Regions from separate parts of the Spongiibacter sp. genome, predicted to be linked through region 3. Evidence: predicted binding sites of a transcription regulator. Region 3 holds the regulator's gene; each other region holds the start of a gene.

Region 1 (8,008 bases), on a different contig from region 3:
ACTGGTTGAGCGGGCATTGACCTGGGCGCTGGAAGTCAGTGAGCAGCAGGCTCCACAGGCTCAGCAGCGCGTGTTGCTGGAAGCGTTCTACAACGCCTACGCCGAAGACAGCAGTTCGCGCAGTCGCCTGTTTGACGGGGTACGCGAGGCGCTGGAGTACTGGCAGGCGGCAGGCATTAAACTGGCCTGTGTCACCAATAAACCCGAGCGTTTCACCCATCCTATCCTCGCCACCTTTGATTTGCAGGAGTTGCTGCCGGTCGTGGTCGGCGGGGACACTCTGCCGACTCGAAAGCCTGATCCTGCGCCGCTGGTTCTGGCGTGTGAGCAGCTCGGGGTGTCGCCGAAAAATGCGGTGATGGTTGGTGATTCCAGCAACGATATTCAGGCGGCGCATGCGCTCGGCATGCCCGCGGCCTGTGTCAGTTTCGGCTATAACCACGGCGCGCCGATTCAAGAGGCGGGTGCCGACTTGCTGGTCGATCATTTCAGCGACCTGGTCTAGGTCGTCATGCTGTCGCGTCCCGGCGAATTCAGTCGGGTTTGCGGTAGGCGTGCTGTCGACACTGCGCCTGCCAGGCCAGCGGCAGGCAGGCGCATTCCGGGGTAAGCATATCCGGCTGAATATTCTGAATTTGCATTAGCCGCCGCTCCAGCGCGGCTTCGTCCTCCAATACACCATCGTGCTCGATATGCAGCACTGGCTGCTGTCGTTGGTGCAGCAGGTAGTGACCGATCAGCAGGCTGCGATGGCAGGTCGCCGGGTCTTTCTCCGCACACATCAGCGCAATGCGCAGGGATTTTTTCATTCCGGCAAACACCCGTTCGATGCCGTTCAAAAACAGCTCGGCGGTTTGCAGACGGTCAAACTGCACCTGTCCGCGGTCATCATAATGGGCAGGGTCTTTGGAGCGCGGGCCGAGTTCATCCCCCAGATATACGTAATGGATACCGGCTGCGCGCAAAGAAGCGGCCAGTGGCTCGCGGTGATAATCGTGGAAGGCCTTGCTGTAGGGCACCGAGCGCACGTCGGCGATCGCATCAATCCGATGCTGGCGAAGTTGCGCCAGAAAGGTATCCAGCGGTTTGGTGGCATAGCCTATGGAGAACAGCTCGGGCATGGGCAGGTCGGTGTGCAAAGCGCAGCATTGTACACCGGCTATGGCGGCAACGCAGGGCGTGGCGTCTGCCCTGCGTTGCTTGCGTGACTAGCGGTACTCCTCGGGGATGGTCAGCTCGTAGGTCGTGCCAAACCAGGGGATGCCGAGATTGACCGGGCCGCGCTGCGAGCTGAAGTACAGGCGACTGCCGTCGGCGGTAAACGCCGGTCCGGTCAGCTCGCTTTCGCCACCCGGTACCTGCAGCAGGATTTTCGCGGGCTGGTTGGGAATCATCACCATCAGCCGCATGGCGTCGCCGTCTTCGGCCACAATCACATCGCCAGCGGGGCTGACGACCAGGTTGTCGACATCGTCGTAGGGCAGTTCGTCGACGGCCGTCAATTGCTCGTTGTCGAACACGACTTCGATCAGCTCGTTGTCGACGTCCAGCGCATACACGCGGTTGTCGCCTTTACAGGCAAAGAAGATCACCGCACGCAAGGGGTGGTCGCTGCCATCGACGGTCTGGCGCTGACCTTCGGGGAATTCCTGAGTCCAGATGCCTTCGCCACCTTTGAATACGGTGCCGGGTGCGCCGACACCCGTGGCTTCAATTTCACTGCGCACCTCGGCCTGAGTGCGCTCCGGGGACTGTACCGCGACCCATTTCACCTTGTGCAGTTTGCGGGCGACGTCGAGGTCTTCCTGATAGCCACCGGCCTCGAAGCCCTCAATTTCCAGAACCTCCAGCAGGCCGTTGTCCAGGTCGAGACCTTCCTTGCCATTGATCGACGTCTTGGCGCCGACCGAGGTGAAGCGGTAGAGGCGTCCGCTGCCGCTGTCTTCTGTCAGATAAAGGGTGCGCGTTGGCAGATCGACGGCGACGGCCTCGTGATTAAAGATGCCCAGCGCCGGGCGGGCAACGGCATCGTCGGCACTGCCAAAGGGGTCGCACTCGTAAACCTGACCGTCACTGACTTCCTCGCAGGACAGCCAGGTTTGCCAGGGCGTCGCGCCGCCTGCACAGTTGTTGCGGGTGTCGCGAAGAATACGGTAGTTGTCACTGATATCGCCGTTGGCATCGAAGCGCAGCGCGCCGACGCCACCGGGGGTGGATTCACTGTTGGAGACATAGACCCAGCCGCCGTCATCGGCCTGGAACACGGCGCCGCCATCGGGGTTGCTGTGCCAGAGCGTGAAGTTAAAGGACGGCGAAAAACCGGCTCGCGCCACACGGCGAATAGAGAAACCCTCGGGAATCAGCGTGCCGTCGACATCGGATTCAACCAGATTGCCGATATTGGCAAGGGGGCCGGCCTGGAGCGGCAGTTCGGTGGCCGGAACTACCGGGTCCGGAACGTCGGGGACATCGGGCACGTCTGGAACGTCCGGGGTGTCAGGGGTGGAGCTGTTGTTGGATGAGCTGGACGAGCCGCCACAGCCGTATATGCCAAGGGCAACTGAGCCCAGAAACATGGATCGCAGTACTTGGCGGCGACTGCTGATGAGTTTTTTTGACGTCACGACATCCTCCTGTAAACGGCCAAAGACAAAGCCGAATACGCTAGAGGAAAAGTATGGCAGTTTGATGAAAGTGTGATGTAGCGGGTGTAAAACGTCACCCGCTAACAGTCGTCTTCAAGCGAACAGAAAGTTGCGAATCAGCTCCTTGCCGCCCTCGGTCGCAAAGGATTCCGGGTGAAACTGAATGCCGAAGATAGGGTAGTCGCGGTGCTGAATTCCCATGATTTCAAAATCACCGCCCTGACGGATGCGCGATAAATTATCGAATTCCCTGGCCGGGAAGTCGCCGACCAGCGCTGTCAGTTGCAAGCACTCGGGGAAGGATTCGGCCTCGGCCATCAGTGAGTGGTAGCGCATCACTTCCAGTTGATCGGGAATGTTGGCGAACATGCCCTGACGGTTATGACTGATGGGGCTGATTTTGCCGTGCATGGGCCGCGGGGCTTTAACGACCTTGCCGCCGAACACATGGACAATGCCCTGCATACCCAGGCAGACGCCCAGCAGCGGCGTGGTTTTGCCCAGTTCGGCAATCACCTGCGCACAAACACCGAAATAGTGCTCGTCATCCGGCGAGCCCGGGCCGGGTGAGACAATAATCCGGTCGGCCTGCATTTCGCGAATTTGCGCGAGACTCAGCTCGTCGTTGCGTTTCACCACAATGCTGAAATCGTCCACCGCGCCACGGTTTTTCTCGGAGGTGAGAATTTCGCCGATGTACTGATAGAGGTTGTAGGTAAAGGAGTCGTAGTTGTCGATAATCAGTACTTTCACGATGCGGCCCCCTGGTCGGCGCTGTGGTCCATAAAGGCATCCAAGACTTTTTTGGTGCCAGCAAATTTGCGCACGATTTCTTCGTACTCATCGTCGGGGTTGGAGTCGTAGACGTTGCCGCCACAGGTTTGCACGTAGGCCTCCTCACCGTTGGCAAACACCGTGCGAATCGGAATGGCAAAGGTGCAGTCACCGTTAAAGGAGAAGTGGCCGACCGCGCCGCCGTAGGGGCCGCGACCGTCGTTTTCCAGGGCGTTAATAATTTTCATCGCCTCGATTTTGGGCGCGCCGGTGAGGGTGCCCGCCGGGAAATTACTCGCCAGTGCCGAGAACATGTCTTCACCCTCAGCGATAATGCCCACAATTTCGCTGGAAATATGCTGCACGTGGCTGAAGCGTTTGATGTCCATCAGGCTGCGCACTTTCACCGTGCCAAACTCGGCGACCCGGCCGATATCATTGCGGTGCAGGTCAACAATCATATTGTGCTCGGCAATTTCCTTGGGGTCGTTAAGCAGGGTGCGGGCCAGTGCGGTATCTTCTTTTTCGTCGGCGCCGCGCTTGGTGGTGCCCGCCAGTGGAAAGGTTTCCATCTCGCCCTGGCGCAGGCGGAACAGCAACTCGGGGCTGGCGCCAATCAGTTTCTGCTGACCGAATTTTACGTAGTACATCTGCGGCGAAGGGTTAATCTCGCGCATCTTCTCGTAAATATTGATGGTGTCGCCTTCCAGCTTGAAGCGCTTTTTAAAGCCCACTTCGGTCTGAAAGATTTTGCCGTCGATAATATCCTGCTTCACTTTCATCACTGCTGAGCGATGATCTTCGCGGCTCATGGTTTCGCCCATGGCGGTGATTTTCAACGGGCCGTTCACCACGTCGTCGGCGCTCAACAGGGCCTCGATTTCTGCCAGACGGCTGTCGCTGTAGTAAAAGTAGAAAACCTCACCGGTCATCTTGTCGAGAATCAGGCCGTCTTTGAACAGGCCGAAGCGGAAGGCATCGAACAGCTCGCTGTGCTGAATGCTTAGGCTGGGCTCGAAGTAGTTCATCGCGTCGTAGCCCAGATAGCCGGTGAGGCCGCCTGCGTATTTGCGCGAGATGATGTTCTGGGGAACGATCTCGCGCAGCAGCTGGTAGGGATTCTCGCTGGGGTAGTCGACCTTGCTGCCGTCGCGCTCTTCAATGGTCAGGGTATTGCCGTTGGCGTAGAGCAGCTTTTCCGGATCGAAACCGATAATCGAATGGCGGGCAATATGACTGTCTTCGCCCAGCGACTCCAGATAAAAGCAGTTGTCGTAGCGGCGCTCGATCTTTTTAAACAGGCTGAAGAAATCGCAGTCTGCCGTCAGCGTGGTGTAGTGGGGTTTGCGCGGCAGTGAAATGCGCGGCGGTGTCTGGCTCATAAGGGCGCTTATTCCGGTGAATGTTGTTTGAGGGCGCGGGAACCACGGGTCACGGTGGCAATCCCAACGCCGAGCTGTTCGGCAATCTGGCGTTGCGGCAAGCCGGCGGCCAGCAGTTTGAAAATCTGCAGGCGCTTGCTGATCTCCAGCAGCTCGGACGGGGTCAGCAGGTCGCTGAGCAGCTGTTCGAGGCTGTCCGGATCACGGGCCGTCAGCAGGTGTTCGATCAATTCCCGCTGGTAGTGTTTATCCATAGTGTTGCGCGATGTATTCATGTACTAGTACACTATCACAAATCGCGCCAAGTTCAAGCGCGGTGTCGCAGATGTTTTCACGGCGGGGCTTGCGTACAATGCCGCTTCGCATCCGGTGCGGTCGGTCCGGGGCTTTCAGGCGGGAGCAGCCGCAATGCTGTTGATGATAGACAACTACGACTCCTTTACCTATAACGTGGTGCAGTATCTAAGCGAGCTGGGCGCGGCGGTAGAGGTGGTGCACAACGACGCGATCAGCGTTGACGAGATTCGCGCGCTGGCGCCCAGTCACCTGGTGATCTCGCCCGGTCCCTGCACGCCGGACCAGGCGGGCGTATCGATGGCGGCGATTGCGGCCTTCGCCGGGCAAATACCGATTCTCGGTGTGTGCCTGGGCCACCAGTGTATCGGCCAGGTATTTGGCGGTCGCGTGGTTCGCGCCCGCCGGGTGATGCACGGCAAAACCTCGGCTATTCACCATCGCGGTGAGGGTGTGTTCAGTGGCTTGCCCGCGCCGTTTACCGCTACCCGCTACCACTCGCTGGTCGTTGAGTCAGCCGCTTTGCCGGACTGTTTGGCAGTGACCGCCTGGACGGCGGACGAGCATGGCGAGGTCGACGAGATTATGGGGCTGCGCCACCGCGAATGGGATATCGAGGGCGTGCAGTTTCACCCCGAGGCGATTCTGAGCGAGCAGGGTCACGCATTGTTAAAGAATTTTCTGGAGCGCTAATAATGAGCGAAACCATGGATATCAAAGGCGCACTGGCGCGAGTCATCAAACAGCTGGATTTGACCACCGAGGAAATGCAGGCGGTGATGCGCGACATTATGACCGGCCAGTGCAGCGAGGCACAGATTGGCGCGTTTCTGATGGGCCTGCGCATGAAAAGCGAGAGCCTGGACGAGATTGAAGGTGCGGCGCGGGTCATGCGCGAGCTGGCCACGCCGGTGGATGTCAGCGGCCTGGACTACGTGGTGGACATTGTCGGCACGGGCGGCGACGGCGCAAACCTGTTCAACGTGTCCTCGGCCAGCAGCTTTGTGGTAGCTGCGGCGGGTGCGCGCGTGGCCAAGCACGGCAATCGTTCGGTGTCGTCCAAAAGCGGCAGTGCGGACTTGCTGGAAAAGGCCGGCATTGTGCTCGATCTCAGCCCCGAGCAGGTGGAGCGCTGTATTCGCGAAGTGGGGCTCGGCTTTATGTTTGCCGTGAATCACCACAGCGCCATGCGCCACGCCATCGGCCCGCGCCGGGACCTGGCCCAGCGCACGATTTTCAATATTCTCGGCCCGCTGACCAACCCCGCCGGGGTGACCCGCATGGTGCTGGGCGTCTTCACCCCCGAGCTGTGTCGTCCGCTGGCAGAGGTCATGCGCCGCTTGGGCGCGGAACATGTGATGGTGGTGTGTTCCTCGGAGGGCCTCGACGAAATCAGTCTGGCGACGCCGACGCAGGTGGCGGAGTTGAAGGACGGCGAGATCACCGAGTACACGCTGACCCCGGAAGATGTCGGCATTAAGAGCCAGAGCCTGATTGGTCTGTCGGTGGACGGCAGCGAGGCGTCGCTGGCGCTGATCCGCAATGCGCTGAGCAAGCGCGACAACGAAGCGGCGGAAAAAGCGGCGGATATGATTGCTCTCAATGCCGGTGCGGCGCTGTATGTGGCCGGTGTCGCCAGCAGTTTGAAGAACGGTGTGGCGCTGGCGGAAGATGTGATTCACGGTGGCCGGGCTCTGGAAAAAATGCAGGAGTTAGCCGCCTTTACCCAAGGAATGACGCAATGAGCCTGCCGACGGTTCTGACCCGAATTATTGATCGTAAACACGAAGAAGTGGCTGAGCGTCAGGCGCGCAAATCTGTTGCGGCGCTGCGTGATGACATTGCGTCGGCGTCTGCCCCGCGCGGCTTTGTCCAGGCCATGGCCAGCAAGCTGGCTGCCGGACAGTCGGCGGTCATTGCCGAAGTGAAAAAGGCGTCGCCCTCCAAGGGTGTGATTCGCGAAGATTTCCGTCCCGCCGAGATTGCGCGCAGTTACGAGCGCGGCGGTGCGGCCTGCCTGTCGGTGCTCACTGATGCCGATTTCTTTCAGGGCAGCGAAGCCTATCTTCAGCAGGCCCGTGCGGCCTGTTCACTGCCGGTAATTCGCAAGGACTTTATTGTCGACCCTTATCAGGTCTACGAGGCGAGGGCGATTGGCGCAGACTGTATTCTGCTGATTGTGGCGGCGCTGGACGACGTGCGTATGGCCGAGCTGAATGCGCTGGCGATTGAGCTGGGTATGGATGTGCTGATTGAGGTCCATAACGCCGAGGAGCTGGAGCGGAGTCTGCCACTGGGCAATCGTCTGGTGGGCATTAATAACCGCAACTTACACAACTTCGACACCAGCCTTGAGACGACGTACTCGCTGCTGGCGCAGATTGGCGATGAGCGTATTGTTGTCACCGAAAGCGGCATCCACACCGCCGACGATGTGGCGGCGATGCGCGCGCATGGCGTCGATGCCTTCCTGGTGGGCGAGGCGTTTATGCGCGCCGATGAGCCCGGCGAGCGACTGTCAGAGCTGTTCTTTTCCTAAGCGGCAAAATCGACCGGCCAGAAAACCTTTATCGACAGACGGGGCGTTTGGCCCCGCCTGTATCACGATTACGGCATTGGCAGGCTGTGGTCGCTTTCGCGTCCGGTCTGCGTCAGGTTCTGCCACTGTCGGCGGATCCAGTCACTCACGTTGAGGCTGGGAGTCTCCGACTCAGTGTGTCCCACGGTGTCCGGCGTGCGGTGGAGGATCCACCATGTTGGGTCGCCTTGCGCGTCAGCGCCCCGATCTGAGCCAAACACCAGGTTATTGCCCGCAGCGCGCGGCCATACGCCGTTGCCAGTACCAGACAGGCGGCGAGCGACTGCCCAGCTATCACCGTTCTGCCACTGGCTTCCCCATATCCGGTGACGCCA
Region 2 (8,008 bases), on a different contig from region 3:
GCCACGGGAGTAGGGCGTGGGGCCAGACCCCTTGAGTTGCAGGTCACGGCGCCGGCCCTGCGTATCGATCACCTCGCCCAGCAGCAGTGCCCGGCCATCGCCGAGCTGAGGGTTGTAGTTGCCAAACTGATGGCCTGCATATACGCAGGCGATAGGGTCGCTGCCGTCGGCCACGGCATTGCCTGACAGCACCGCTACGCCTTCCGGGCTGCGCAGCCAGTCGGGATCTATCCCCAGTTCCTCTGCCAGCGCAGTATTGAGCAAAATCAGGGCCGGATCGGGAGTGCGGCTGGCGGTCTGGCGGTGATAAAAGCGCAGCGGCAATTGCAGGTAGCTGTTGTCGAAGGCGATGGGAACGGCGCTCATAGCGGGGCCTTTTGTGTTGGTGTTGGGCAAATACTTTGTCACGAAGCACCCGTAGATTGTACGCGGGGCCCTGTGCACTTGCGATGTGCGCAGAGTGAAATTGCTGCTAACAGGCGACGCGGTTGCTGTTGGCAGGGTAAAATTGCCGCGCATTGATTATTCAGACCGGGTGCTCAGCTGTTGAGACATCGGGCAAGCCACTGTGGGAAGCGACACATTCATGTCCTGGTATACCAAGCTGTTTTTCATGTTCTGCCGCCTGGTGTCAACGCCGGTACTGGCGCTGGTAAGGCCCAATATTGTGCAGGTCGACGATGGCTTGCGTGACGCGGTGGAGGGGCGTCCCGTGTGTTATGTGTTGCGCACCTATAGCTGGACGGACCGGTTTCTGCTGGAGCGGATTCTGCGCGCCGAGGGGCTCACCCCGCTGCACCGTACGCCCGGCAAACTGCCTGTGGCGGAAAAGGCGGGCTGCCTGTATTTGCCGGTAATTGCCGGAGATCGCGGTGCGGATCGCAGCACTGCGACCATGGAAACGCTGATGGCCGGGCAGGGTGAGCAGAGCTTGCAGATCGTGCCCGTGTCGGTATTTTGGGGACGTGACCCCGGCAGCGAAACCTCGTTTCTCAAACTGTTGCTGGGCGACGGTGAGCGCGCCGGTGCCCTGCGCAAGCTGCTGGTGATTATTGCCCAGCGCAAGAACGTGATGCTGCACTTTGCCTATCCCGTTAATTTCCAGAAGCTGGTGGCGCGCACGCAGGAGCCGCAGGCGGCCGCCGTGCTGCTGGCCCGCACCCTGAGTTTCTACTTCAGTCGCCGCAAAACGGCCTCTCTGGGCCCCAGTCTGCTGTCGCGGCATGAGATCATCAATCTGGTACTGCGTCGGCCCGCTGTGCGTGAAGCCATGCAGGAGGAGCAGGCCGAAGAAAAACTCAGTGCCGCAAAAATCGAGAAAAAAGCCCGCAAGATGGCCAATGAAGTGGCGGCCAATTTCGACTCGCGGATTTTGCGGGTGCTGGATCTGATTCTTAGCTGGGTATTTCGCAAGATTTTCAGCGGCATTCGCCTGCACCATGTCGAGCGTCTGAACCGCACTGCCAACGATCGGCAATTGGTGTACATGCCGAGTCACCGCAGCCACCTCGATTATCTGCTGATTTCCTACGGCCTCTACACGCAAGGGTTGGTGCCGCCACATATTGCGGCCGGGGTGAACCTGAACTTTTGGCCGGTAGGCGGTCTGCTGCGCCGGGGCGGTGCTTTTTATATTCGCCGCAGCTTTGCCGGACAGAAACTCTATAGTGCGGTGTTTCGCAGCTATCTGGATGTCATTCTGGGGCGGGGCTACCCCGTGGAGTTTTTCCCGGAGGGCGGGCGTTCCCGTACCGGTCGTCTGCTGCCACCTAAAAAGGGCATGCTGGCGATGACGGTGGAAAGCTTCCTCGCCCAGCCGGCGCGGAAGGTCGCGCTGGTGCCGGTGTATGTGGGCTACGACAAGCTGGTGGAAGGCGCGTCCTACGTGAAGGAACTGCGCGGTGCCGCCAAGCAGAGCGAATCAGCGGGCGGTCTGCTCAAGGCCACAAGGATTTTCAAGTCGTCTTACGGCAGCCCCCATGTGGCCTTTGGTGAGCCGATTGCGCTGGAAGACTGCCTGAGCCACATCGAGCCGGAGTGGCGCAGCAAGCTGCAAAGCGGCGACGAAAGCTTTATCCCTGCGGTTGTCGACCACATCGCCCAGGAAAATATGGAGCGGGTGAATTCGGCGGCTGTCATTAACCCCATCGGTCTGGTGGCGATGATTCTGTTGTCCAGCCCCCAGCGTGCCATGGCCGAAGATGAGCTGCTGAACCAGATCGACGCCTTTGTCGCGCTGCTGAAGCGCCTGCCCTACAGTGCGGATGTCACCTTGCCGGAGGGCAGCGCGCGGGAAATTCTCGACGCTGCAGCACGCACGGCGGGGCTGTCGCGCATCGATCACCTTTGGGGGCCGATTATTACCGCCACAGGTAAAGAGGCGGTGATGCTCACCTATTACCGCAACTCGGTGATGCATGTGCTGGCGATGCCCAGTCTGATCGCGCGTTTCTTCCGCCACAGTGAGCAGGTCAGCATCGATGAATTGCGCGAATCCTGCATGCAGTTGTTGCCCTTCCTCAAGCGCGAGTTGTTTTTGCGGGTCGATTTAAACAACTGCGATGATGTCGTGGACCGGCATATCGACAATCTGGTCGAGCAGGGCTTGCTGCTGCGTCGCGGCGAGTCAGTGCTGGCTCGCCCGGAAGTGGGCAGCAATGCCTACGCGGTGCTGACCGGTCTGGGGAGGATTTTGCGTGAGACCTTTGAGCGCTACACCATGAGCAGTCTCCTGCTGGTGCATGAGCCCGGAGAAACCGCCGCGCCGCGCAGTGCCGTGGAAGAAAACCTGATCGTTATGGCCCAGCGGCTGTCGATTGTCAGCGGACGGGAAGCGCCGGAATACTTTGATAAAAACCTGTTCCGGGTATACCTCGATACCCTGATTGCCCAGAATTTGCTGTATGAGGAAAATCGTGACGGCGAGCGCTGGGTACGCTGCGATGCCCGCCTGCAACTGTTCAGCCAGCGTTGGGTCGCCCTGCTGGGGCCCGATGTCCAGCAAAGTATGTTGCAGTTAATCCGCCAGCCCACCATGAACCGCGACAGCTGAACGACGCCTTGCCCACCGCCGGTTCCGGTGGGCAAGGTTGTCATAAATCTGCCTCAGAACCGTCCCGCCTTTGTCATCGTTGCGCTCTAGCCTGTCATCAATTTAACGACAGAGGCGCCCGGTGTGACCGAGCAAGTAAAACGCTACAAAACGCTATGGCTTTCCGATATCCACCTCGGCTTCAAGGATTGCCGCGCCGAGTACCTGTTGGACTGCCTGAATCACATTGAATGCGACACCATTTATCTGGTGGGCGACGTGGTCGATCTCTGGGCCATGTCCCGCACGCTGTACTGGCCTGCCAGTCACTACGAGGTGTTGCGCACCCTGTTTCGCAAGGCCAATAGCGGCACTCGGGTGGTTTACATTCCCGGTAACCACGACGAACCGTTCCGCGACTATGTCGGGCATATTTTCGGGCCTATCGAAATCCGCAAAGAAGCGGTTTACACCACCCTCAAAGGCAAGCGTCTGTTGATGTTTCACGGCGACTGCCTGGATGAACACATGCAGCTCAGCCGCTGGGAGAATCTGGTCGGCGATGCCGCTTACGATCTGCTGCTGTTTCTCAATCGCTGGGCCAATTTCTTCCGCCGCCGCTTTGGCCATCACTACTGGTCGCTGGCGACCTATATCAAGCAGCGTATCCCCAATGCCCGTCAGGTGATCGACGTGTTTGAAGCCGCGGCCGTGCAGGAAGCCAAAAAGCGCGGTCTGGATGGCGTGATCTGCGGACATATCCACCAGCCTGCACTCAAGGATATCGACGGACTGTTGTACTGCAACGATGGCGACTGGATTGAGAACTGCACGCTCTTGGCTGAGGGCGAGGACGGTGAGCTGGAATTACTGCAGTGGACCGAGACCCGCCAGATGTTGGCAAGGGTTGGTGAACCCGCTGCAAAACCCGTGGCAGACGTGCTGCCGCTGCGACGGGTCGGATAACAACGAGGTGACAATATGATTTCCGTAGATTCGGTTATCGACGAACGTTTTCCCCGTATTGCCAAGGGCAATCCCCATATTAAACGCACGCTCACTGCGCTGCTGCGTTACCTGTTTCACGAGGCCGAGTTCAAACAGTTCGAGCGGGATTACCCGCATCTGCGTGGCAGGGACTTTGTCGAGCAGGTGCTGAACTATTTTGATTTTGGCTACGCGGTCAGTGCCCTCGACAAAGAGCGTATTCCGGTCACGGGGCGCGTGGTGATCATTGCCAACCATCCTATTGGCAGCCTCGACGGACTGGCCCTACTGAAGCTGGTATCTGAAGTGCGCGGCGATGTGAAAGTCGTGGCTAACGAAGTGCTGTATGCCCTCAAGCCGCTGCGCAGCATGTTGCTGCCGGTGGACAATATGAGTGGTAAACGCAATCGCCGGGAAAATCTTCAGGCCATCCACGAGCACCTGGAAGGCGATGGCGCGGTGATTATTTTCCCGGCCGGTGAAGTCTCGCGTTTCAGCCCGTCGGGCATTCGCGATGGTCGCTGGCGGGCGGGCTTTATCAAGTTTGCCGAGCGGGCCAATGCGCCGATTCTGCCAGTGCACATGAACGCCAGGAATTCGGTGTTTTTCTATGCACTGTCGCTGCTGGCCAAGCCGCTGTCGACACTGTGGCTGATCCGCGAAATGTTCAAACAGAACAACCGCACCGTGCGCGTCAGCATCGGCCCGGCTATTGATCCTTCTCTCTACCGCGATCTGCCGCTGACCACGCAGGCCAAAGTGCGCCTGTTCAAGCGCCACCTTTACAAGATCGGCAAGCGCCGCCGTCGTGGTGAGCCCTGCTTTATGCCCGAGGCGCAGCCGGTAGCGCACCCGGAGGACCGACGGGAACTGCGCAGCGCCATTCGTGACTGCGAACACCTGGGCAGCAACCGCGATGGCATGGATATTTATCGCTACGAGTACAGCGGCGACTGCTGCATCATGCGTGAGATCGGTCGCCTGCGCGAAATCAGCTTCCGCGCGGTGGGCGAAGGCACGGGTCTGCGTCGCGACGTAGACGCCTACGATGCCTATTACGACCACATCGTGCTGTGGGACGACAACCAGCTTGAACTGGTGGGCGCCTATCGCCTGAAGCGTGTCGCGGCATTGGAGCCGGGGCAGACGCTCTACAGTGCCAGCCTGTTTGACTACCAGCCCGATGCGGCGAACGCCGTGTTTGCGCAGGGTGTGGAACTGGGCCGCAGTTTTATCCAGCCTCGCTACTGGGGGCGCAATGCCCTGGATTACCTCTGGCAGGGTGTGGGCAAATACCTGGCTCGCTACCCCGAGCTGCGTTATATGTTTGGCCCCGTCAGCCTGAGTGATGAACTGCCTCGCGCCGCCAAAGATGCCCTGTTGGAATTCTATAGCTGCTATTTTTCCAGCGAGTCCGGCGCGGTCGATCCTGACTGGGCCAGCGCAAAAATGCCTTACCGCAGCGAGTCGGCGGTTACGCGTTTCAAGGGCGACGACTACCGGCGGGAATTTGCTGAGTTAAAGGCCATGCTGGCCGAACTGGGCTGCTCGGTGCCGACGCTGTACAAGCAGTATACTGAGCTTTGTGAGCCCGGTGGTGTCAGCTTTGCCGATTTCAATATCGATCCGGATTTTGCCGACTGTATTGATGGTCTGGTGCTGGTGGATATCGAGAAAATGAAGCCAGCGCGTCGCAAGCGCTATCTCGGCCAGTAGAAGCTGTGCCCGAAGGCGGCCTGTCTGGCCGCCTGCTTATTCCTTCCCCGCAATATCTTCAAAGCGCTGGATTAGCCAATCCGGGTCATCCAGCGGCAGGTCGTGTCCGGCGCTCTGGTGCAGCGCAACAGGCGCCTGGTAGCGGTCGGCGAGTTGCTGGCTGCACTGCCAGCTCACCATGTGATCAGCGCGGCTGGCGAGAAACAGCAAGCGATCGGCGGGCAATGTGTGTGGCGCGCGAAAGCGACTGGCAGCCCAGAGTTGGCGCAGCACATTGCGGCGCTGGATGGGGTGCTGGTTGCGCAGCTCGACGTAGCGACTGAGCAGCGCGGCGTTGTTGCCGTGCCGGTTGCTGACCATTTTCAGAATGGCCTGCTCCTGAGTGCTGGCGTGTCTCGAGACCAGACCGCGAAAGACCTGGGGTAGTGCGCGGGGCTGAAGTCGCTGCCATACCGGGCAGTCACCACTGCTGCTGTTAATCAAAATAAGCTGGCGGATGCGTTGGGGTTCCGTGTGCAGCCAGTCCAAGGCGACCATGCCCCCCAGCGACAGCGCGACAATCCCGAAGGGCTCATCGTCGGGCAAGGCGAAGCGTTGCTGAAGATCGCTGCGGATCTCTGCAATGGTCAACGGGGACCTGCGTTGATGCTCACTGCCAAAGCCGGGCAAGTCCAGCGTGTGACACTGCCAGCCCAAGCGCGCAGCGCAGTCATCCACAAAGGGCTGCCAGTGGCCGCTCTCGCGGGACAGGCCGCGCAGGAACAGCCAATGCCGGGGCAGCGATAGCTCAGTCATCGAGTTGTCGATACCAAAGGCTTTGGGCGATCTGGCGAAGCTGCATTTCCTGTTCGCCCCGTGGCTGCCATTGTTCGGTATTGCGGCAGGCCGCCAGCATAAAATCCAGTAGCAACAGGTGGCCGCGCAACACCCGCGCATGGCGGTGGGGCACCGTAGGATTGAACAGCCCGGCAAAACTGAACAATTGTCGGGGGTGTTTCTTCACCCACAACCAGCTTCCCATTTCCAGTGTCAGTGGCAGCAGCTTCACACCTTGTTCGCGACAGCGCAGATAAAAGTAGTCCCACATATCGCCGTGACTGAGATAGTGCATTGCCTGGGGGCCGAAGGCGTAATTGTGGTGGGGGAAGTTGCGCTCCCAGAGCAGTTTGAGCGCCACGTAGCTGCCGATGTCGTCGATGGCTTCCTTGCGGTAGGCATGGGGAATCCACAGATGATCGCGAAAGCCGAAACCGGAGTGGAAGTCGATCGCAATCATCGTTCTGCCTGCTTGGCTGTGTCGGCGAATCAGTGATTCCAGTACCTGAAACTCCGGTTCAACCTGTCGGTCATAGCGTCCCCGATACCATGGCAGGCGGCGCCAGAGGCGCTGCCCGCCGACCAGAAACGGGACCCGGTCTTCGGCGTCAATCGGCGCGTGCCGGTTGAGATCGACGCTGTTGGCATTGCAGCGCGAGTTGCGGAGCATGCCCGCGGGGTTGACCAGGGGCAGGGCGATGATCGCCACTTCGTCTTCAAATTGTGATCGCCAGTGGCGGTCCCAGCGGCAGCGCTCCAATGCGGTTTCCAGCCAGGCGATTAATACCTGGGTACCAATGCGCTCGACGCCGTGCACACCGCCGGTGAGCAGCAGGCAGTGTTTGGCGGTTTCAGGTTTGCCCAGCGTCAGGGAGATGAGGGGGAGCTTGAAATCGTCGACGTCGATCAGGGCTTCGCAGCGGCTGCTCAGTAAGTCGCCGCCGTGCCGACAGAGCTGTTCAACATTGAGAAGCTCCGGCAGGCGCCGGTGCAGGCGACCGCGATAGGGGTCGAGAGCGCTGTGCACGTCCAGCGGTGGCGGTCCGAAAACAGCGTCTTCGTCACTGGGGGGTAAGTGATTCGTCAAGGCTTAGGCGCAGTTCAGTCGAGCGGAGGCATCGCGCTGCTGCCAGAGCGAGGCGACCAGCGCGTCCCGGTTTTGCCAATCACCTTTCAGCAACCAGTCGCAAATCGCTGCCGCGACATCGGGGTAGTTCTGGGGCGCCGGTGCGCGGCGTTGTTCCAACCAGTTTCCAACCGCTTCGCTATCGAGGTGGGTCATGATGCTGGCGAGTTCGAGTTGACGAAGAGTGGCCGCGTTACCCAGTTGTTCCGACTGGCCCGCGACGGGCTTGGCCAGTACCGGCAGGCCGATATGCAGGCATTCGCTGATCAATTCAAATCCCGCATTGCAGATCACGCCATCGGCGCTGCGCAGATCCTGCTTGAAGCCGTGCA
Region 3 (8,008 bases):
GTCAACAGCGAGATCCCGCCCAGCAAGAACCGGGCATCAGTCAGACTGCCACCCTCTGTGAGACGTCCGCGATCGGTAATCTTCAGGCTGCGCATATCAATCAGCCGGTAATCGCCCTGCTGACTCAAAACATACAACCAATGCTGGCGCGGGCCGATCAACAGGTAGTCTGCGGGGACGTCCAGCGTCGGCAGTTTAAGAATCTCTTCTTCCAGCGTGACCTCCTCGGTAAGGAAGTCTTCTTCTTTGGTCCAGCGCCGCCCAACCAAGTGTCCATCGCTCACGCCAACAATCAGCAGCGCATCTTCACTGTCTCTAAGCGCCAGTTTGTCCAGCGCCGCCTCGGCAACCGCTACCCCGTCGTTACCGTAAGGGTAGCGCAGCAGCGGTGTAATCACGCGCTTGTCGCCGGGATAACTTACACGATAGTCGTGTTTAACAATCAGTACTCGACCGTCGTCCTGCCCCAGGGCAATGACGCGACTGTCTTCCGACTCCAACGCGAAGCTGCGAATCGCCGAGGATAAAGGCAACTGCTCGCGCAGGACTTCGTCCCCATTCTGAGCATTGAAAAACAGGGCATCACCCTGACTGCCCAGGCGGAAGCCGATTTCCGTCTGCTCTTCGATCGCATGGTAAAGGGGGGCTTCGGTAACCGGCAGGGTAAACTGCTCTTCCAGCTCGATATCTGCCGATGTAAACAGAGGCAGAATTTCGTAGAGAAGATAGAAGAAGATCAACAGAATAGATAACAGCACACCGATACCACCAGCGGTGATCGTTGCGGTGGTCATCTTATCCTTAATATGCCGCCACCGGCGCTGCGCCGACGCAGCTGCCCGCACCTCGGATTGCTTCATACGTTTAAAACTCTGCTTCTGTGAATACGTGAAATGCTACAGCCACCGCATGTCGTCAGCGTGACAGCAATGCGAGGACACTGCTCACAGCCATCCCCGCATCAGTTGAGTCCGAGTTACATATCCAGCTTCTTGAGGATACGCTCTACGACACTCGCGGGCAGCGGCACATAACCATCTTTCACCACCACTTCCTGGCCCTGTTTAGACAGCACCATTTTCAGGAACTCGCGCTCAAGCGGAGCCAATGGCTTGTTCGGCGCCTTGTTCACATAGACGTAGAGGAAGCGCGAAAGCGGATAACTGCCATTGATCGCGTTTTCCGGGTTGGCGGCTACTGCGGCACTTTTGTCGCTCTTGGCAATGGGCACAGCACGCACACTGGAAGTGGTGTAACCGATACCGCTGTAGCCAATACCGTTAACCGATGTGGATACTGACTGAACAACAGAAGCCGATCCTGGCTGCTCGTTCACACCGTTTTTGAAATCCCCTTTACACAGCGCTTCACCCTTGAAGTAGCCGTAAGTACCAGATACCGAGTTCCGGCCAAACATTTGAATATCGCGCCCTTCCCAGGCGCCAGTCATACCCAGTTGCCCCCAGCGGCGAACATCATCCGGGTAGCCACATTTGCGGGTGCTGGAGAAGATCGCATCCACCTCGGCCAGCGTCATACCATCGATGGGGTTGTCTTTGTGGACAAAGATAGCCAGGGCGTCAATGGCCACCGGGACGGCCGTCGGCTTGTAGCCGAAACGCGCTTCAAAGGCTTCTATTTCCTTGTCCTTCATTTTGCGGCTCATTGGCCCCATATTGGACGTGCCTTCTGTCAGCGCCGGCGGCGCAGTGGAAGACCCCGCAGCCTGAATCTGAATATTGACGTTGGGATAGTTGCGCTTGAAATCCTCGCCCCACAGCGTCATCAGGTTTGCGAGCGTATCCGAGCCAACGCTGGACAGGTTTCCGGAAACGCCGGATGCTTTTTCATAGGTGGGCAGGCCCGCATCCACATCGGTCGCGGCACTGGCCAGTGAAGAAGAAAGGCCAATTACTGCAGCAATCAGGCAATTTTTGAGTTTCACCGTCGTCTCCCAAGTCATGCAAAAGGTCGTAGATTTAACACGGCCGTCATTTTATCGACGAAATATGACTAAATTGTTACAGGCAGCGTAGCTTTTATTACAGCGTTGTCACGCTGCAGATTCAGCCTTCGTTGCCAAGGATTTGGGGAACAGACAACTGAAGGTACTGCCGTTTCCGGGGTGACTGCGCACCCTCAGCTCGCCGCGATGTCGAAGCAGTACATGTTTGACAATTGCCAAGCCCAGCCCGGTGCCGCCGGTATCCAGCGAGCGACTCTGATCCACGCGATAAAAGCGCTCGGTCAAGCGGGGAATATATTGCGGTTCAATGCCAATACCGCTGTCCTGGACTTCCAGCACCGCATGACTGTCGGTCTGGTACCAGCGCAGCACAATGCGGTCACCTTCAGTGGTGTAACGGGCAGCGTTGACGGCCAGGTTAGACAATGCACTGCGTATTTCCGTCGCCTGCCCTTTCAGTACGATACTGTCGTCGCATTCTATTTCGATGCTGCGATCACCCTTCGCCGCCGCCAGCGCCTCTTCTCGGACCATTTCCAGCAGAGGTCGCAAGACAATACGATCCTGTTCTTTGGGCTTGGGCACCGACTCCAGTCGCGACAGCAGCATCAGGTCCTGAATCAGGTGATGCATTCTGCGAGACTGCTTCAGCATTTGTTCAATAGCACGATCCCAGCGCGGATTTTCGCCGCCGTGTTCCGCGAAGGTTTCGAGGTAGCCATTGATAACCGTCAGAGGGGTGCGCAATTCGTGGGATACGTTCGCCACGAAATCCTTGCGCATTTTTTCAAGGCGATAAGTCCGGGTGATATCCCGGGCAAACAGCAGGCGATTACGCTCGGCAAAGAAGCTGATACTGATACTCAGCTGAATGTCTGCATTCACCGGGGAGGCCATTTCCAGCGGTGCCCCGTATTTTTCGGCCTCGTAATAGCCGACAAATGATGGCGCACGAATCAGGTTGAGCAGCTGGAGGCCGGTATCGTCCTCTCGCCGCAGCCCCAACAACTCCGATGCCGCATCGTTACACCATTCGATATTGCCCTGATGATCGAGCATCACCACCGCGTCAGACATGGACGCGAACGACGCTCGCAGATAATCAATCATGGCCTGCAAGCGATCGTGATCCCCCGTCGCCTGCTTCTGCATATCATAAATGGTATCGAAAATTTGACCCCACATGCCTATCGCCTCTGGCGGCTCCGTCCCGGAGCCTCGGTATAGCCAGTCGCTCAAACGTTGAAGCTGCCAAAGCAGCCAGGTGCAGATTCCCGCGGCCACCACAAACACCGGCCAGGCACCCAGTTCGAACGCTGTCGACAGAACCGCAGCAGCTGCCAGCGGCAGCATGACTCTGACCAGTTCCGTCTTCCAATCGTAATACCGCATGAACCGGCGCTATGCGCTGACTCCTGTTGCTGAAAAGCGGTAACCGGTGCCTCTTACGGTCTGGATAAGCTGACCAAAATCGCGGCTGTCTGTGAGAAGTGCCTTGCGCAGTCGACGGATATGCACATCCACCGTGCGCTCTTCGACATAGACATTGGTGCCCCACACCTGATCAAGAAGCTGTCCACGGCTGTAGGCACGCTCCTGGTGGGTCATGAAGAATTTGAGAAGTTTGAACTCTGTCGGCCCCATATCGAGAGGCACGTTATCGGCAAAAACGCGGTGACTGGCGGGATCGAGGCGCAGGCCATCCACATCGATACTCTCTTCCTGGTCGGGCGTGCTCACCCGGCGCAATACCGCCTTGATGCGGGCCAGCAGTTCGCGAGAGGAAAAAGGCTTGGTGATGTAATCGTCAGCGCCAACGTCCAGCCCCTGCACGCGGTTGTCTTCATCGTCTTTGGCGGTGAGCATGATAACCAGCATATCGCGAGTCAATTCCTCACGCCGCAGGCGCCGCAGCAACTCGATACCGCTGGTGACCGGCATCATCCAGTCGAGCAGCACCAGGTCTGGTCGCTGATCAACAATAATGCCGTGAGCTTCCTGGGCATTGGCTGCCTCCAGGCAATCGTAGCCCGCAAGTTCCAAGCCTACGCGAATCATTTCGCGAATGGCTGCCTCGTCATCGACGATGAGGATGGTCTTGGTTGTCGTCATGCTTGTCCCTTTAACGCCGCCTAAGTACTTGAGCCTGCATTTAAACGGTCTTTAATGACAATTTTATGACAAGTCAGTCTAGTCGAATACGACGGTTTTATTGCCGTGAACCAGTACCCGGTCTTCCAAGTGGTTACGTAAGGCTCTGGCAAGCACTGACTTTTCCACATCTTTGCCGAGCCGAACCAAATCATCTTTGCTGTGGCGATGTGACACTCGGATGACATCCTGCTCAATAATTGGCCCTTCATCCAGCTGTTCTGTCACATAGTGACTGGTCGCGCCAATCAGCTTCACACCACGGTCATACGCCTTTTGGTAGGGGTTGGCGCCAACAAACGACGGTAAAAAGCTGTGGTGAATATTAATCATTCGACCGGCGTAGGCTCGACAGAATTCCGGGGGGATAATCTGCATATAGCGAGCAAGGACGATACAGTCCGCTTCGTAAGCCGCTGCGAGCGACTGGACTTTCTCATGGGCAGGCGCCTTGTTATTCGGGTCGACTTGCACGTGTTCGAAGGGAATGCCGTGCCACTCCACCATACTGCGTAGGTTTTCGTGATTGGAGATAACACAGGGAATGTCGCAATACAGTTCACCACTGTGCCAGCGGTGCAACAGATCAGCAATGCAGTGGGAGGCGTGGCTGGCCATAATCACCACGCGACGGCGGCGTGCCGAATCCACCAGTTCCCACTCCATCCCGTATTCTTCGGCAATGGGACGGAACGCTTCCCTCACCGCATCGGCTTTCATGCCCAGCGACTCGGCGGTAATTTCATTGCGCATGAAGAACCAATTGCTGTCGGCATCAGAATGGTAATTGGCCTCGGTCAGCCAGCCCCCCTGTTCTGCCACAAACTGGCTGACACGGGCAACAATCCCGACGCGATCGGGACAACTGGTGATAAGGCGGTAAGTGTGCTGCATGGTAATTCTGTAAACCTTACTAAATCAGACTTTATTCAATATTCCGCGCACGGCCTGAGGCAGATCTGCGGGCAGCACCACGGTTTTGGCGTTGCCAGATGCCGACAGCTCTTTGAGCGCCTCGGTGTACTTTTCGCCCAGCAGATAAAGCACTGGCAGCTCATCGCCCTTCACGGCGTTGGAGACCAGTTCGATCGCCGTCCCGCTGGCTTTGGCCAGTACGACTTCGGCCTGGGCATCGCGGCGAGACGCCTCAAGACGCCCTTCTGCTTCGAGGATCGCAGCCTGCTTCTCGCCTTCCGCCTTGGTCACAGCCGCCCGCCGTTGACGCTCGGCAGCGGCCTGCTCTTCCATCGCGCGCTGCATCGTCGGAGAGGGGTTAATGTCCTGAATTTCAACCGTCTTCAGGGTAATTCCCCAGTCGGCAATATCATCGGAGATCGCCGCTTTTAGCTTGGCTTTAATCTGATCGCGGGACGACAGTGCCGAGTCCAGCGACATCTCACCGACAATCGAGCGCAACGCCGTCTGAACGAGATTCTGGATGGCGATGTTGTAATCCTCAACGCCGTATACCGCTTTCTCTGGCGATACGATGTTGATGTAGGCGACAGCGTTAGCAATGATCACCGCATTATCTTCGGTGATCACTTCCTGTGAAGGGATATCGAGCACGATATCCTTGGTCGTGATTTTGTAAGCGACCTGGTCAACGTAGGGAATAATGAAGTTCAACCCGGGATTCAGGGTGCCGTGGTATTTTCCCAGACGCTGCACGATGTGCTTATAGCCTTGAGGGACCGTCTTAACGCCCATCCCCAGCGTTACGATTACCAGAACCAGCAACGCGCCGGTAACAGCCAAACCATCCATTGTTATCTCTCCTGAAGTAGTGGGATTCGCCGAGTTGGCGGAGCGAATCAGTCCGCGGCGCCGAAACGCGCATCCAGTGGGCGGACGATCAGAGAGTTCCCTGACACATCTTCCACAACAACGCGGTCACCCACGGCAACCGGCTCGCGACAAATGTACATCCACTCATCGTTTCCCAATACCGGGATACTGAAACGCACAGCGCCTTCGCCATGGGAACCGGCACGAATCACCATGCCTTCCTGACCGACGACCTGCTCTCTGGACATACCCGAGAGGCTGCGGTTTTTCATGCGTGGATGAACAAATTTGAACCAGAGGAAAAGGTCAAACGCCGACAGGCAGGCCCAGATCAGCAACTGAATACTGAAGTCCAGAGGCACAACCGCCGTAATGAGGCCGACGGCGATCGCACTGGCGCCAAACCACAGCATCACGAAACTCGGTACAACGGCCTCGCTGGCAACCAGCAGCAGACCGAACACCATCCAGTGCCAGTATTGAATTGTGTTATTGAACCACTCCATCCCTGCCCCTTTTGCCTTGTCACGAACGCAGGCACTATTTAGCCACGATCAGCACCAATAGCAAGCACACAGCGGTAAAATTGCGCGGAAACTCATTGGTCACAGCCAGCAGAAAGGCGCAAATTCCGGTACAATGCGCTCCTTATCGGAGAGTAGCCAAACCATGTCTGTACCACCGGCCATATTCAGCCATCGCCCCTATTGGGCCGAGTGCTTCGGCACAGCCCCGTTCCTGCCGACGAGCCGGGAAGAAATGGATGCGTTGGGCTGGGACAGCTGCGACATTATTATTGTCACCGGCGACGCCTACGTCGACCATCCCAGTTTTGGCATGGCAGTCATCGGCCGCACCCTCGAAGCGCAGGGCTTTCGCGTTGGCATCATTTCCCAGCCCGACTGGCAGTCGGCCGAGGCGTTCAAAATACTGGGGCGCCCGAACCTGTTCTTCGGTGTAGCCGCCGGGAACATGGACTCGATGATCAATCGCTACACCGCAGATCGCCGCCTGCGTCATGACGACGCCTACTCGCCCGATAATGTCGGTGGCAAACGGCCTGACCGAGCGGTGATTGTCTACTCTCAGCGCTGCCGTGAAGCGTTTAAAGACTGTCCGATTATTATTGGCTCCATTGAGGCCAGCCTCCGGCGTATCGCACACTACGACTACTGGAGCGACAAAGTTCGTCGTTCCATTCTGATGGACGCCCGCGCCGACTTATTGCTGTACGGCAACGCTGAACGAGCCATTATCGACCTGGCCCACCGCCTTTCCCGCGGTGAATCGGTGCAGGAAATTCGTGACCTCCGAGGTACGGCCTATATTTCTGATGGCGTCCCTCAAGGCTGGCAAGTCGTCGATTCCAGCAGCGTAGATCAACCGGGCAAAGTCGATCCGATCACCAGCCCCTACATAGACACCAGCGCCGACCCAGCCTGTAAAACCGAGCAGCAGAATGCCAAACAGGCTGACGCAGAAGCGGTGCAGACCGTTACCCTGATCGATCCGCGCAGCGCCCGGCAGGAACGCGATACTGAACACACCGTCATCCGCTTACCGGATTACGAGACCGTAAAAAAAGACCCCGTCAGCTATGCCCACGCCGCTCGCGTACTGCATCTGGAAACCAATCCGGGCAACGCCAGGGCACTGGTGCAACGACACGGCGACAAGGACATCTGGCTGAACCCACCGCCGATTCCGCTTACCACGGAAGAGCTGGACTGGGTGTTCGAGCTCCCCTACCAGCGGCGCCCTCATCCGAAGTATGGCGATGCTCGCATCCCCGCCTACGAGATGATCCGGAACTCCGTCAACATCATGCGGGGTTGTTTTGGCGGTTGCAGTTTCTGCTCAATCACCGAGCATGAAGGGCGAATCATTCAGAGTCGCTCTCAGGAATCCATCGTCAAAGAAGTCGAAAAAATCCGTGACAAAACCCCCGGTTTTACTGGCGTCATTTCCGATTTGGGCGGCCCCACCGCCAATATGTGGCAACTCACCTGCAAGAGTGAAGCGATAGAAAAACGCTGCCGTCGCCTGTCTTGCGTATTCCCCGGCATCTGCAAAAACCTGAATACCGATCAAACGCCATTGATA

Evidence for each region. Region 3 encodes PhoB, which activates phosphate uptake and scavenging genes when phosphate is short. Its sites were predicted from a motif close to TGTCATAAANNTGTAACA; they were not measured.
Region 1: AC5DB9_RS09335 (alkaline phosphatase PhoX) is a predicted target of PhoB. The motif match lies at 2,677-2,694, and genes of this name have one in related genera.
Region 2: AC5DB9_RS09640 (UDP-2,3-diacylglucosamine diphosphatase) is a predicted target of PhoB. The motif match lies at 3,091-3,108, and genes of this name have one in related genera.

What each region holds. Positions count from the first base shown of each region.
Region 1 covers NZ_CFHTQA010000020.1:32,263-40,270, reverse strand. Annotated here, with positions in the region: gene AC5DB9_RS09345 (phosphoglycolate phosphatase) at 1-505, shown strand, start outside; gene AC5DB9_RS09340 (DUF488 domain-containing protein) at 534-1,121, opposite strand; gene AC5DB9_RS09335 (alkaline phosphatase PhoX) at 1,209-2,624, opposite strand; gene AC5DB9_RS09330 (anthranilate synthase component II) at 2,739-3,398, opposite strand; gene AC5DB9_RS09325 (anthranilate synthase component I family protein) at 3,395-4,801, opposite strand; gene AC5DB9_RS09320 (Trp family transcriptional regulator) at 4,810-5,076, opposite strand; gene AC5DB9_RS09315 (anthranilate synthase component II) at 5,210-5,788, shown strand; gene trpD (anthranilate phosphoribosyltransferase) at 5,803-6,840, shown strand; gene trpC (indole-3-glycerol phosphate synthase TrpC) at 6,837-7,634, shown strand; gene AC5DB9_RS09300 (CehA/McbA family metallohydrolase) at 7,703-8,008, opposite strand, start outside.
Region 2 covers NZ_CFHTQA010000021.1:38,188-46,195, forward strand. Annotated here, with positions in the region: gene AC5DB9_RS09630 (protein adenylyltransferase SelO) at 1-366, opposite strand, end outside; gene plsB (glycerol-3-phosphate 1-O-acyltransferase PlsB) at 587-3,052, shown strand; gene AC5DB9_RS09640 (UDP-2,3-diacylglucosamine diphosphatase) at 3,176-3,997, shown strand; gene olsF (bifunctional ornithine lipid synthase OlsF) at 4,013-5,734, shown strand; gene AC5DB9_RS09650 (alpha/beta fold hydrolase) at 5,771-6,529, opposite strand; gene AC5DB9_RS09655 (DUF2817 domain-containing protein) at 6,522-7,637, opposite strand; gene AC5DB9_RS09660 (MJ1255/VC2487 family glycosyltransferase) at 7,641-8,008, opposite strand, start outside.
Region 3 covers NZ_CFHTQA010000062.1:4,802-12,809, forward strand. Annotated here, with positions in the region: gene AC5DB9_RS15815 (ABC transporter permease subunit) at 1-794, opposite strand, end outside; gene AC5DB9_RS15820 (PstS family phosphate ABC transporter substrate-binding protein) at 977-1,945, opposite strand; gene phoR (phosphate regulon sensor histidine kinase PhoR) at 2,054-3,358, opposite strand; gene phoB (phosphate regulon transcriptional regulator PhoB) at 3,368-4,078, opposite strand; gene purU (formyltetrahydrofolate deformylase) at 4,157-5,011, opposite strand; gene AC5DB9_RS15840 (SPFH domain-containing protein) at 5,036-5,884, opposite strand; gene AC5DB9_RS15845 (NfeD family protein) at 5,932-6,411, opposite strand; gene AC5DB9_RS15850 (YgiQ family radical SAM protein) at 6,575-8,008, shown strand, end outside.